3 regions of the Paraburkholderia sp. GAS199 genome follow, and region 3 is predicted to be linked to each of the others. Evidence: riboswitches for the same ligand, from Rfam matches in the RefSeq annotation. Region 3 holds a riboswitch; each other region holds the start of a gene.
The links. Region 3 has a riboswitch for cobalamin ahead of cobA (uroporphyrinogen-III C-methyltransferase). Riboswitches for the same ligand answer to the same signal wherever they lie in the genome.
Positions count from the first base shown of each region.

Region 1: linked by a shared signal. The riboswitch ahead of P3T18_RS16245 (precorrin-3B synthase) and the one ahead of cobA (uroporphyrinogen-III C-methyltransferase) in region 3 are both predicted to bind cobalamin.
Region 2: linked by a shared signal. The riboswitch ahead of P3T18_RS07045 (TonB-dependent receptor domain-containing protein) and the one ahead of cobA (uroporphyrinogen-III C-methyltransferase) in region 3 are both predicted to bind cobalamin.

Region 1 is NZ_JBNDMM010000003.1:1,043,581-1,048,118, forward strand. Features, by position in the region: gene P3T18_RS16235 (precorrin-2 C(20)-methyltransferase) at 1-313, opposite strand, end outside; gene P3T18_RS16240 (precorrin-8X methylmutase) at 314-940, opposite strand; gene P3T18_RS16245 (precorrin-3B synthase) at 933-2,483, opposite strand; cobalamin riboswitch at 2,577-2,777, opposite strand; gene cbiE (precorrin-6y C5,15-methyltransferase (decarboxylating) subunit CbiE) at 2,873-4,111, shown strand; gene P3T18_RS16255 (cobalt-precorrin-5B (C(1))-methyltransferase) at 4,111-4,538, shown strand, end outside.
Region 2 is NZ_JBNDMM010000002.1:208,290-212,827, reverse strand. Features, by position in the region: gene P3T18_RS07070 (SIMPL domain-containing protein) at 1-239, opposite strand, end outside; gene P3T18_RS07065 (EVE domain-containing protein) at 380-838, opposite strand; RNA gene ssrS (6S RNA) at 1,034-1,215, opposite strand; gene P3T18_RS07055 (cell division protein ZapA) at 1,331-1,645, opposite strand; gene P3T18_RS07050 (ATPase) at 1,642-2,010, opposite strand; cobalamin riboswitch at 2,219-2,477, shown strand; gene P3T18_RS07045 (TonB-dependent receptor domain-containing protein) at 2,567-4,495, shown strand; gene P3T18_RS07040 (FecCD family ABC transporter permease) at 4,499-4,538, shown strand, end outside.
Region 3 is NZ_JBNDMM010000012.1:6,506-11,043, reverse strand. Features, by position in the region: gene P3T18_RS33460 (cobyrinate a,c-diamide synthase) at 1-127, opposite strand, end outside; gene cobO (cob(I)yrinic acid a,c-diamide adenosyltransferase) at 131-733, opposite strand; gene P3T18_RS33450 (cobalamin biosynthesis protein) at 730-1,164, opposite strand; gene cobA (uroporphyrinogen-III C-methyltransferase) at 1,161-1,916, opposite strand; cobalamin riboswitch at 2,158-2,399, opposite strand; cobalamin riboswitch at 2,491-2,771, shown strand; gene cobW (cobalamin biosynthesis protein CobW) at 2,975-4,087, shown strand; gene cobN (cobaltochelatase subunit CobN) at 4,092-4,538, shown strand, end outside.

The sequences.
Region 1 (4,538 bases), on a different contig from region 3:
CCGCGACGTCGCGGCCTGCGTCCAGATGGCCGGCCACGATTTGCGCGGCGGTGTCGTAAAAGTCCGCGATGATCGCCTCATAAGACAAAGGCGGTTCGAGCGCTTCGGTGGTCACCGGATAGACCAGCGGCAAATGCTGCTGCGCGTCGTGCAGATGCGCCTCGATGATGCTGAACGCGTTGCCTTTCTTGCCCTTTGCCACGAAGTACGCGACCACGGGCGCGGCCTTCAGCAGACGCAGCGCCTTGAGCGTGATGAGTTCCGGGTCGCCGGGACCGACACCGAGTCCGAACAGACGTCCTTGCACCGTCATTTACTCGACCTCCGTGGCGAGCGCGTTGACCGCGGCAGCCGCCATCGCGCTGCCGCCGCGTCGTCCGTTGACCACCACGAACGGCACGCCGCGGCTGTCGGCGGCGAGCATCGCTTTCGATTCCGCCGCGCCGACGAAGCCGACCGGAAAGCCGAGAATCAGCGCGGGCCTGGGCGCGCCGGCGTCGAGCATGTCGAGCAGATGGAACAGCGCGGTCGGCGCGTTGCCGATCACCACGACGCTGCCGGCGAGATGCGGGCGCCACAATTCGAGCGCCGCGGCCGAGCGGGTGTTGCCGAGTTCGCGCGCGAGCGCGGGCACGTCGGCATCGGTCAGTGTGCAGATCACCGGGTTATCGGCGGGCAGCCGCGCGCGCGTGATGCCCTGCGCGACCATGCCAGCGTCGCAGAGAATCGGCGCGCCTTGCGCGAGCGCGGCGCGGCCCGCTGCGCCCGCGCCCGGCGAGAACTGCAGGTCGTCGATCACGTCGACCATGCCGCACGCGTGAATCACGCGCACCGCGAGTTTTTCGAGGTCGGCGGGAATGCGCGCGAGGTCGGCCTCCGCGCGGATCGTCGCGAAGGATTGGCGATAGATCTCCTGACCGTCGCGAATGTAATCAAGCATCTAAAGGGCTCCGGGCCAGTTGTTCGAGCATGGCGGCAGCCTGTTCGATCGTGAGTTGCCGCGCGACGGATGCGCCGAAATCTGGCGAAGCGTCGCCCGGCGAGGTGTCGCCCAGCGAGGCTTCGCCCGGCGATGTGTCGCGGCGATAAAGGTCATACATGCCGGGTGAGACGGCCAGCAGTGTGTAAGGCGCGCAAGCCGCCGCCGCACACGAACGCGAGCAGCCGCTCAGGTGGACTTCGACGCCGTCGGGCAGCCGTGCTGCCACGCGCAGCGCGTCGGCCTTGGTGTCGGCGTGGCTTTTGACGCAGCCGGCCGAGCCTGCGCAGGCGATCACGCGCGCGAGCGGATCGCCGGCATCGCAAGCGAGACCGAGTGCTTGCAACGCGTCGAGCACGGCGCCTGTCGACTCACGCGCGACGTCGGTCAGCAGCACGCTTTGCCACGGCGTCATGTGCAGCGTGCCGTCGCCGTGACGATGCGCCAGCGCGGCGAGGCCACGCAAGGCGGCGGCGTCGAGGCGTCCGAGCGGCGGCTGACCGCCGACGTGCCACCTTTGACGCATGTGCCACCTGTGCAATTCGCCGGCCGCGCGCTGTGGATGCGCGCCCAGACGAAGCGTGGCGTCAACTGGCGTGGCGCGTTGCCAGGTGGCGAGCGCGGGGTCGTGTGTCAAAGGAAAATCGAGGTAACGCTGGGCGTGTTGTAAAAGCGCGTCCGGCGCATGGGTCGCCAGCAGGTGACGCATGCGCGTTGCGTCAACCGGTGCGAGATCGAGAAACATGTGCAGCAACGCGCGAACGACAGCCACGACTTGCGTCGGCAGGACGGCAACGAGCGCGGCGCTGCGCGGATTCATGACGGCGGCGACGACGTTGCAATCCGGCGCGCAGTCTTGCCCGAGCCGACCGGTAGCTTTCACGGGCGTCCCGTCGCGCGAGTCAGGATCGCGCCGCGTAGCCGGCGGCGGACCACCCGCGAGACCGAACACGAAGCGCACGCCGTCTTCGCCTGGCGTGGCCGCGATCCAGATATCGTGTGGATGATCGAGCCTCGCGAGCGCTTCGCCGCCGTCGAGCAGCAACGCGAATTTCGGCGACAGCGCCGCGAAGCGCGCATCGCCTTGCAGCAAGGCGAGCAGGTCGGCGCACAGGTCGCGCGTGTCGAACAGGCAAGCCGGATCGCGTCCGGCGAGCGGACTGAGCATGACGTTGCGCACGTCGTCGGCGGCTGCGGTGAAGCCGGACAGCGGGCCAAGCTGCGCATCCAGCAACATGTCGATCAACGCGCTTTCGTGTCCTTCGCGCACCCCGCGTATCTGCAGGTTGGCGCGGTTCGTCACTTCCACGACACCGGCTGCGTGCTGCTCACTGGCAGCGGCGACCGCTTCGGCCTGCGCGGCGCTCAGCACGCCGCCGGCCAGCTTGATCCGGCAGATGCCGCCGTCGCGCGCCGACACGATGCGCAGCAGCCCCGGGCATGCCGAGGGCCGCGGCGCGAGCGCAGCGTCGGATCGGGTAGTGGAGGGCGCAGCTGGATTCAAGACGGACACCGGGTTGAGCGTCGCGCGACGGCCCGAGCCGCCCGCAAGGCGGGCATGGCTGCGGCATCGGTACACCCCGCCCGATGTAGGCTGGCACGAACAGTCTGGCCGGCAGGTCTCCTGGCTCGCAGGTCGTGGTCCGCCGCTGCCTTCCCGGTCATCGCGATTCGACATCGCGATGCAACCAGTGGCGCGGAGCGCAGGCGGACTCGCTGCATACAGTTGCGGGGGCAGCCACAGTGACGCTGTGTTCCCTCTTCGGCCCCGAAGGGCACCGGCGGCTGTATTATGCCTTTTTTCGAACAGCACAACGAGCTTGGACGCTTTGACCAGCGCGGCACAGCGCTTTATTTAGAGATACTTTGACGTTACGGAACGAGGATGGATGCATGCCGGCGTGGCTGACAGTGGTGGGCATAGGCGACGACGGCTTTGCCGGTTTGGGAAGGCCCGCGCGGCGTGCTTTGCTGGAGGCGTCGGTGGTGTATGGCGGCGAGCGGCATCTGGAGATGCTGCCGGCGCGGCTCGCTGCGCGACGCGCGGCATGGCCGCGTCCGTTCGATCTCGCGCCCTTGCTGGCCGAGAGAGCGGGACCGGTGTGCGTGCTGGCGAGCGGCGATCCGATGCTGTTCGGCGTGGGCGCGACGCTCGCGCGGCAATTGCCGGCGGGCGAGTTGCGCGTATTGCCGGCGCCGTCGTCGGTGTCGCTGGCGGCGGCGCGGCTCGGCTGGCCGTTACAGGACGTCGCCACGGTGTCGCTGGTGGGCCGTCCGTTGCCCACGCTCAACGCGTATCTGCACGACGGCGCGCGCATTTTCGTGCTGAGCGCGGACGGCCGCACGCCCGCGGCGCTCGCCGAATGGCTGAACGCGCGCGGCTTCGGCGCGACGCGCATGATCGTGCTGGAACATCTGGGCGGTGATTCGGAGCGCCGCGTCGACGGCCGCGCCGATCAATGGTCGGCCGGCGAAACGGCCGCGCTGAACCTGATCGCGCTCGAATGCCGTCACACGGCGGGCGCGCCGCGTCTGCCGCTCACCGCCGGCTTGCCCGACGACGCCTTTCGTCACGACGGCCAGCTGACCAAGCGCGACGTGCGCGCCATCACGCTCGCGCGCCTCGCGCCGACGCCGGGCGAGCTGCTGTGGGACGTGGGCGCGGGCAGCGGCTCGATCGGCATCGAATGGATGCGCGCGCATCCCACCTGCCGCGCCATCGCAGTCGAAGCCAACTCGGAGCGGCAGCGTTTCATCGAACACAATCGCGACGCGCTGGGCGTGCCGGGTCTGCAACTCGTGGCCGGCCGCGCGCCCGACGCTCTGGACGGCCTGCCCGTGCCGGACGCGGTGTTCATCGGCGGCGGCGCGACCGCGCCCGGCGTGCTCGACACCTGCTGGGCCAGCTTGCGCGAAGGCGGCCGGCTGGTCGCCAATGCCGTCACCTTGCAGGGCGAGTCGGCGCTGGCCGCGTGGCGCGAGCGGCATGGCGGCACGCTCACACGTATAGCGCTGGCCGAAGCGCAGCCGCTCGGCGGCTTCGATACCTGGCGTCAGGCCTTGCCGATCACGCTGCTGGACGTCACCAAACCGGCCGCCGCGCCGAACGCCGATTCTTCCCCGCAACCGTAATGCGCGACGAAACGCCCGAACAGCCCGCGCCGCTCCGCAGCGGCTACACGACCGGCAGTTGCGCCACTGCGACCTCGCTCGCGGCGGCGCGTCTGCTGCTCGCGGGCGTGGTCAGCGACGTGGCGGAAATCGTGTTGCCGAAGGGGCAACTCGTGCCGATGCCGCTGGTGTTCTGCCGACGCACCGACGATGGCGCGGAAGCCGGCACCGTGAAAGACGCCGGCGACGATCCCGACGTCACGCATGGCGCCGTCGTGTTCGCGCGCGTGCGTTTGCTGCCGCAACCGGGCGTGGTGTTTCGCGCGGGACCGGGTGTCGGCACGGTGACGCGCGCGGGCTTGACCTTGCCGGTCGGCGAGCCGGCCATCAACCCCGTGCCGCGCCGGATGATGACCGAACATCTCGCCGAACTCGCAACGGAGCACGG
Region 2 (4,538 bases), on a different contig from region 3:
CGCTGATTGAGCGTGGACGTGAGTGCCGACGGATCGCTCGCTTCCTGCTCGTAGAACAGCGTGATGTCGACCACGTCCTGCGGCACCTCGGCGCTCGCCTGCGCATTCAGCGACAGCACGCCGGCAGGCTGATACTGCGTGACGGTTTGCGCGCGAGCCATGACCGGCGTCAGCGCGAGCGCGGCGGGTGCAGCGCACGCGAGAGCGAGCGCCAGTGCACGAGCGGTGTTGTTTTTCATTGTTGGACCCTTTGCTTGAACGGTTGCGCACGAACAGGACATGCGCCGCGCAATGGCACGGCGCTTGCAAGTCCCGTTTGCGAGTCCGTTAGGCGCTTGTAACCTTCGCTTGGTTCCCGGATTCGACGCTTACCTCGATCTCAGACAAGCTGCTTCGTGATAAAGCGCCATTCGGCTTCGGTCACCGGCGTGATGGACAGGCGGTTGCCTTTGGCCAGCACGCGCATGTCCTTCAGTTCTTCATGCTCACGCAGAGCGGTGAGCGGAATCAGCGGAATTTTCTTTTTGAATACGACGTCGACGAGCAGCCAGCGCGGTGTTTCCTGCGACGACTTCGGATCGTAGTACGGACTCTTCTTGTCGAATTGTGTGGGGTCCGGATACGCGGTGGACGACACCTCGGCGAGACCCGCGATGCCCGGTTCGGGGCAACTCGAATGATAGAAGAGTACGCCGTCGCCGACCTGCATCACGTCGCGCATGAAGTTGCGCGCCTGATAGTTGCGCACGCCGGTCCATGGCAACGTGCGGTGCGGTGCATGGGCGAGATGGTCGATGCTTGCTTCGTCCGGTTCGGACTTCATTAGCCAGTAGCGCATGAATCGAATAGAACGTGGAGAGGTTGATGTTCCCGCGAAGGTCCCTGAAAACGCAACGCTAAAAACCCGACAGCAAAAGAACGCAGAAAAAACGCGGCGCCTGAACGTAGCACCGAACGCGGTACCTGAACGCAGCACCGAACGCAGCACCAAAAGAAAAACGGCACCGAACCGAAGTCCGATGCCGTTTTGAATAAGGTCCCCGCCTTAGCCGCTAGGCCGGCATCCTGAACCGGGGGTTCAGAATTGGTCGCAGTTAGCAGCACTTCGGGTACATCAGACAGAGTGACGCGCACACCCGTGCTACAAATTTCCGCAACCGTGCACATGGCATTGGTTCAAGGAATATATGACCTTGGCGAACCAGGCAGGGAAGCTTGACCTGTTGAACTCAAACGTTTGCCCGAGACTTCGCTCACGCACCTCACTTGAATTCGCAACCTGTCTCAGGACAGGTTGCTTGAAACTGTTTAGGTACTCAGTGCAGACCGCTTACTGCATGCTGTACTGCTGAATCACAGTACCCAGTTGTTCGTTCATTTGATGCATTGTACGCCGGATTTCCTCAGCGGGAAATGCTTCTCCGTGCCGCACGCTCGATTGAAGCTTAAGCAGTTCCGATGCCAGCGACAGCGCAGCCATGACAGCAATGCGATCCGTGCCGCGCACGTTGCTGTTGTTACGGATCTTCGACATTTCCGCGTCGACGCGAGCCACTGCTTCAAGCAGCGCGCCTTCGGTTTCCGGCGAGCAGGCGAGCCGGTACGGTACGCCCAGAATCGATACTTCGATCTGCTTGGTGGTCATGCATTTTCTCCGTGGCGGGTGGCTTCGCTATCGGCATTGACCTCGTGCGCGAGCTCCTGCTGCGCGGGCTCGAGCAGATCGAGCTGGTTGTCCGGCTCGTTGTGCGCGCGAGCGCGCGGCAGCTTCTCGATGATCGCATTCAGGCGCACCTGGGCGTCGTCGATTTTTGCCGACAGGGCGTCGCGTTCCGCTTGCAGCGCATCGCGCTCCTCGCGCAACAACGCGAGTTCGGTGCGCGTGGCTTCGGCCTCGGCGCGCGATTGCGCAAGCTGCTCTTCGAGCGCGAGACGCGCTTCGTTGTGCCGCTGGCTGATCGCGATCAGCTTGCCGATATTCTGTGAAAGTGATTCGAGTTCGGTGAGCATGTGCTGCGTCCTCTAAAGACATCGCATTTTAGCGCGGAATATCGCAGGTTCCGACTATTGTCTCGTTTCGAGACGTAACAACATCGCTTTATGCAGGCATTTTATGGACCTTACGATGAAAAACCACTCATGCATCGGACAATAACCTGCGTTTTACAGAACAGCACGAACACGTTTTGACGATTCTTGACGGGTCGGGAGGGCGCTCATAAACTGATCGTTCTCTGGTGCCCGCGCGCGCTTTTCATAGTGTGCGCAGTTAAACGGGAAGCAGGGCGCGCCGTTCATTTCTGCCGAACGCGCCAACCTGCGCTGCCCCCGCAACGGTAAGCGACCGCATCACATGCAGGTCGATTCCAACCGCATGTTCGAAGCTGAACGTGCGAGTGTGCCACTGCGCGTCACGCGTGGGAAGGCGGGATCGATGTGTCGCCAGCCCGGATACCGGCCAGAGGGAGAGTGTCGTCACCGCGCAAACGTTAAAGTGCGGGCGCCTCGTTACGCATCGGCCTGCGGGGAAGCGGGCCGCGCACGCTATCCACAGGAATACCACTCCATGTTGTCCCCCATCGCTCGTGCGGCGATGCTCGCGTTTGCGAGCACGCCGCTCGTCGTGCATGCGCAGGCCGCCGCGCTTGATGCGTCCGCTACGCCGTCGTCTTCCGCAGCGGACGCTGCACCGGCGGCCGCGTCGGTCGCTGCGTCTTCCGTCGCTGAGTCATCCGTCGTACTGTCGCCGCTCGTGGTCACCGCTGAACGCGGTCCGCAACCGCTTGCCGACGCCATTCCACAGACCACGCTGTTCGACCAGCAGGATATCGCCGACACCACCGCTACCGATCTGCCGGGTCTGCTGCAACTCGCACCGGGCGCGCAGATATCCCGCACGGGTGGTCCCGGTTCCACGACCAGCCTGTTTCTGCGCGGCGCGTCGTCGACTCAGTCGCTCGTGCTGATCGACGGCGTACGTGTCGATTCGGTGAGTCTCGGTTCGTCGCAACTCGCGCAGATTCCGCTCGATCAGGTCGATCACGTCGAAGTGGTCAACGGCAACGTGTCGGCGTTATACGGGTCGGGCGCGATCGGCGGCGTGGTGCAGGTCTTCACGAAAGACGGCGGCGATCATCCGCCGCGCTTCAATTTCTCGCTCGGCTACGGCAGCTATCACACGCAAACGCAGCAGGCGGGCGTGAACGGCGCGCTGGACAAAGACGGCAACACGACCTTCAGCATCTCGCTCGCGCGCTCGAAAGACGATGGCTTTTCCTCGCTGAATCCGCGTGAAGCGCCGGGCGCGAATCCGAATGCGAACGGCTATCTGAACGAGAGCATCAGTGCATCGCTGCGTCACAAGTTCAGCGAGAAGTGGGATGCAGGCGTCACGTATTTCCAGTCGAACGGCAACAACAGCTACGACAACGCGTATGGCGTGCCGACCGATCTGAACAATCTGTCCAGCAAGGTGCGCCAGGTGTCGGCGTTCGCAAACGGCAAGCTCACCGACTGGTGGACCACGCACTTCATCGTCTCCGAAGGCGACGATCGCAGCGTGTCGAACACCAACGGCGTCTACAACGGCCGCTTCGATACCGACAATCGCCAGTACACATGGCAGAACGATTTCGCGCTCGCCGCGCAGCAGAAACTGCAGGTGGGCTACGAGCATCTCGATCAGACGCTCGACTCGGACACGTTCGCCGCGCCAGACCGTCACGTGGATTCCGGCTTTGTCGGCTACACGGGACGCTTCGGACGCAACCAGATTCAGGCCAACGTTCGGCGCGATCAGTATTCCGATTTCGGCGGAGCGAACAGTTACTATCTCGGCTACGGTTTCGACATCACGAATCACTGGAAGGCAACCGCAAGCTATTCGGATTCGTTCCGCGCGCCGAGCTTCGACGATCTGTACTATCCGTTCAGCGGCAATCCATCGATCCAGCCCGAGCGCAGTCATTCGGTCGAAGCAGCATTGCAGTACGCGTCGAATGCGTTGGGCGTGATGCGGCTGAGTGCTTTCCAGACACGCTACTCGAATCTGATCGACTACCAGCAGGTGACGCCCGGCATCTACGTCGCCGAGAACGTCGGGCATGCGAAGGTGCAGGGGCTCGAAGGATCGTGGAGCGGTCACGTCGGTAAGACGGACGTGCGCGCGTCGCTCACGCTGCAGAATCCGGTCGATCTCGACAACGACGTCGACCTCGTGCGCCGCGCGCGGCGTTTCGGATCGCTGGCGGTGAATCGCAGCCTGGCCGGATGGCGCGTCGGCGGCGAGTGGATCGTGAGTGGACCGCGTGAAGACAGCAGCGGCAAGCTGGGCGGATACGGTGTCGTGAATCTGTCGGCGCGCTACAACTTCACGAAAGCGTGGTACGTGACGGCGCAAATCCAGAACCTGTTGAATAAGGACTATGAAACGGCCTACTCGTATAACTCGCCGCGACGCGGTGCCTATGTCACGGTCGGCTGGCAGCAGCAGTAACGCATGCCGTCCGCTGAGGGCGCGCGCTTGAACCGCGCTTCGG
Region 3 (4,538 bases):
GACCGCGGCGCCGGTGATAGCGCGCGAGTCCCGCCGTGATCGTGGTCTTGCCCTGACCGGAGGCCGGCGCGCTGATGAACAGCGCGGGACATGCACCGGCAGCGTTACCCGACGAGGCCGCGGCCATCTGTCAGAACTCCACGCCGGCTTGCGCTTTCACGCCTTGCTCGCGATACGGATGCTTGACGATGCGCATTTCGGTGACGAGATCGGCGGCCTCGATCAGCGCGTCGGGCGCGTGACGGCCGGTCACGACCACGTGCAGCATGGCCGGGCGCGCGTTGAGCACGCCGAGCACTTCGTCGAGCGGCAGGTATTCGTACTTCAGGACGGTGTTCAGTTCGTCGAGAATCACCATCTGGTACTCGCCGCTTTCGATCATGCGGCGCGCTTCGTCCCAGCCTTTGCGGGCGGTGGCGATGTCGGCGTCGCGATTCTGCGTGTTCCAGGTGTAGCCGTCGCCCATCGTGACGAAATCGCATTGCGCGATGGCGCCGAGGAAGTCGCGCTCCGACGTGTGCAGCGCGCCCTTGATGAACTGCACGACGCCAAGACGCATGCCGTGTCCCAGCACGCGCACGGCCATGCCGAAGGCGGCCGTAGTCTTGCCTTTGCCCGTGCCCGTGTTGACGATCAGCAGGCCTTTTTCATGCGTGGCGGCGGCCTGCTTTTTCTCGTGGCCTTCGCGCCGGCGCTCGGTCATGCGTTGATGGGATTCGGGATCGGTCTTCATGGACGGTCCTGTGAAAGATCGGGTTGGAGTTGAGTCGTGGCAATCGCAACCGTGACGTTGCCGAAAGCGGTTTTAGGCAGCGCGAGCGCGACTGTGGCGCCGCACATCTGCGTGGCCGCGAGCACCGCGCAGGGCTCGCAGACGCCGTCCACGCCGAGATGCGTGCGGGCGGCGCAGGACGCCAAGCCCGGCGCGCCGAGGTTCGCCGCGGCGGCAATCTCGGCCCGGCCGAACAGGGTCAACGGCAGCGCGTGACGGGTGCAGAATTCGCGCAGGCCGGCTTCGTCCGATTTCAGATCGACTGTTGCGACGACGCCGACGCCCGCCATGTCGTGCACGCCGAGCGAGCCGAGTGCCGCCTGCACGGCCGCTTCGATCTGCGCGGCACTCGCGCCGCGGCGACAACCGATCCCGACGGTGAGCGTTTTCATTGCGGCTCGCGGCCAAGGTCGTCCACGCGCTGTGTGCGCGGCAAGGCCAGCGACGCCACGCCGCCGATCACGACGATGGCCGGCGAGCCGAGTCCGGCGTGCGCCACGGTGCCGGCGAAATCGCGCAGCGGCGCGAGCGCGTGCCGTTGCTCGGGACGGGTGGCGGATTCGATCGCTGCGCATGGCGTGTCGGCGCTCATGCCGGCCGCGAGCAGCGCGGCGGCGATATCGTCGAGCCGGCGCATGCCCATGTAGATCACGAGCGTCATGCGCGTCGCGACGAGCGCCTGCCAGTCGGGCTCGGCGCTGCCCGCGCCGTGACCGGTCACGAATACCACGCCCTGCGCGTGATCGCGATGCGTAACGGGAATGCCGATCGCGGCGGGTGCCGCGATGCCGGCCGTAATGCCGTTGATCACTTCGACCTCGACGCCGGCCTCGTGCAGCGCCTGCTGTTCCTCGCCGCCACGGCCGAACACGAACGGATCGCCGCCTTTCAGACGCGCCACGCTGCGCCCGGCCTGCACATGCGCCAGCATCATCGCGACGATGCCCGCTTGCGGCGTCGACGGATGACCGCCGCGCTTGCCGACGTAGACCACCTGCGCGTCGGCGCGCGCGAATTGCAGCACGTCGGGATTCACCAGATCGTCGACCAGCACCACGTCGGCTTCGCCGAGCGCGCGGCATGCCTTGAGCGTCATCAGTTCGACGTCGCCGGGACCGGCGCCGATCAGCCAGGCGCGGCTCATCGCGGCGCGCATGGCACGCGCCATGTCGTGACAAGGGGAAGAGGTCGGACCGTGAAGACGGCCCAGCGGAAATAAGAGGTCATGCAGCACGACAGATTGCACACGCCGGCGCCGCCATTCGCCGCGAAGTCGTCGAACACTCATCGAACTGAGCATTTCGCGGGCGAACGGGTGTGCCGCAACGTGTTCCAGCGCCTTCGCATCCGTCCCTCGCGGATTCCGGCGTCCGGCAGCGTGGGGTTCGCCGCCTCCGCGTCTGGCCGGTATCCGGGCTGGCGGCCTCATGCGCTTTGCCTTCCCGTCCGGTTCGCCGGACAGTGGCATTGCTGAAAACGCATGCGCGTGGCCAGACTGTCGAGCCTGGCGACGCAGGTCGCTTACCGTTGCGGGGACAGCACAGGTTGAGCGCGCAGCGCGCTGCCTGTTTCCCGTTTAACTGCGCATGCGAACGCATGCGCGGGCACCAAACGCGCGCATACGATAGCACACGGGATGCCTTTGAAGTACCCCGCGCGGCACGCTCCCGCCGACGTCCGGACGCCCGTGTTTCCTTGACGTGGCGGGGTGGCGAGCCTAAACTCGCACGCACTTTGGTGCTCGTGTGCGCGCTTTGCGCGTACGCAGTTAAACGGGAAACAGGGTGCCTGTCGCGCGAGCGGCCGGCTCGACCTGTGCTGCCCCCGCAACGGTAAGCGAAATGCGGTGCTGCTGGATTTTTCAGCGCCGCGGAGCCGGCTTCGATGTCCACGCGCAAGGCCGCGTCGGCATATCACCACTGGACGAGAAATCACTCGTCCGGGAAGGGGAAGCGGCGCTTTCGCCAGCCCGGATACCGGCCAGAGAAGCAATGACGAACGCCGCGGGGATGCGGCGTCGCGCTCATGATCTCATTCCTGTTTTTCGTTGCTCCGGCAACGCCGTTTTTCGTCCCCGTGCGTGAATATGCGTTGGCACATTTGTGTAGGCGCATTCGAGCTGCCGCAGGGCGAAAGCCGTGTATGCCGACCGATGCCTCGCACGCGGACGCGAACGTGCCACTCCTACGGATGGACACTACGATGCAAACTCAACTGCGCAAGATTCCCGTCACCATCGTCACGGGCTTTCTCGGCAGCGGCAAGACCACGCTGCTGCGCCACATTCTTCAGCATGCGCAAGGCAAGCGCATCGCGGTGATCGTCAACGAGTTCGGCGAACTCGGCATCGACGGAGAAATCCTCAAGGGCTGCGGCATCGGCTGCGACGAGAACGGCGTCGAGACGGAAGGCCAATTGTATGAACTGGCGAACGGCTGCCTGTGCTGCACCGTGCAGGAAGAGTTTTTCCCGGTGATGGAAAAGCTCGTCGAGCGACGTGGCGAAATCGATCACGTGCTGATCGAAACCTCGGGTCTTGCCTTGCCCAAGCCGCTGGTGCAGGCATTCAACTGGCCGCAGATCAAGAACAGTTTCACCGTGGACGCGGTGGTGACGGTAGTGGACGGTCCGGCTGCAGCGAGCGGCCAGTTCGCCGACAACCCGGTCGCCGTGGACGCGCAACGCAAGGCCGACCCGAATCTCGATCACGAATCGCCGCTGCACGAATTGTTCGAAGACCAGCTGTCCGCCGCCGATCTGGTGATCCTGAACAAGACCGATCTGCTCGACGAAGCGCAGCAGGGCGCGGTGGAAACGCTGATTCGCGAAGAGATTCCGTCGCAGGTGAAGATCGTGCGCGCGCATCTGGGCCAGCTCGACCTGCACACGCTGCTCGGTCTCGAAGCGGCGTCGGAGGAAACGATCCATCTGCGCCACGATCACCACGGTTCCGCCGAGGACGCCGATCATCACCACGACGAGTTCGATTCGGTGGTGGTGCAGGCGAACGCGAGTTCGCGCGAAGCGGTCATCGCGGCGTTGCAGTCGCTGGTGGAAAGCAACACGATCTATCGCGTGAAGGGTTTCGCCGCCTTGCCGGGCGCGCCGATGCGCCTCGTGATTCAAGGCGTGGGCCGCCGTTTCGACAGCTATTTCGATCGACGCTGGCAAGCCGGCGAACTGGAGCGCATCCAGCATTCGAGCCGCTTCGTGCTGATCGGCGAAGACCTCGACCAGGCCGCGCTGCAACGCGCGTTCGACGCTGCGCTGGCCGCCGCGCTCGCCGTGCCGTCGAACGAAGCGCAACAGGCCTGACGCCATGCATCTGCTGCGCACGACGCCGGGCGGTTTCGTCGACGACACGCAAGGCGTCATCCGCATCGATCAGCGGCCTGCCGAGATCGTCGTGCTCAGTTCCGCCGACACCACGCTGTCGCTGCTCGCGAGCGTGGTGCCGCGACTCGGCGACGGTTTTCCGAGCGTGCGTCTGGCGAACGTCACGTATCTGCGGCAACCGGCGTCCGTCGACTTTTACGTCGACGACGTGTTGCAGCATGCGCGCGTCGTGGTGGTGGATCACCTCGGCGGCGAGGCTTACTGGCCGTACGGCATCGAGCAGGTGGTGGCGCTCGCCGAACGTAACAAGCAGACGCTCGCCATGTTCTCCGGCGATCTGCAGGAAGATCCCAATCTGCTCGCGCGCAGCACGGCCGACGCGGCGCTGTGTCATCAACTGTGGCGTTATCTGCGCGAGGGCGGTCCGCAA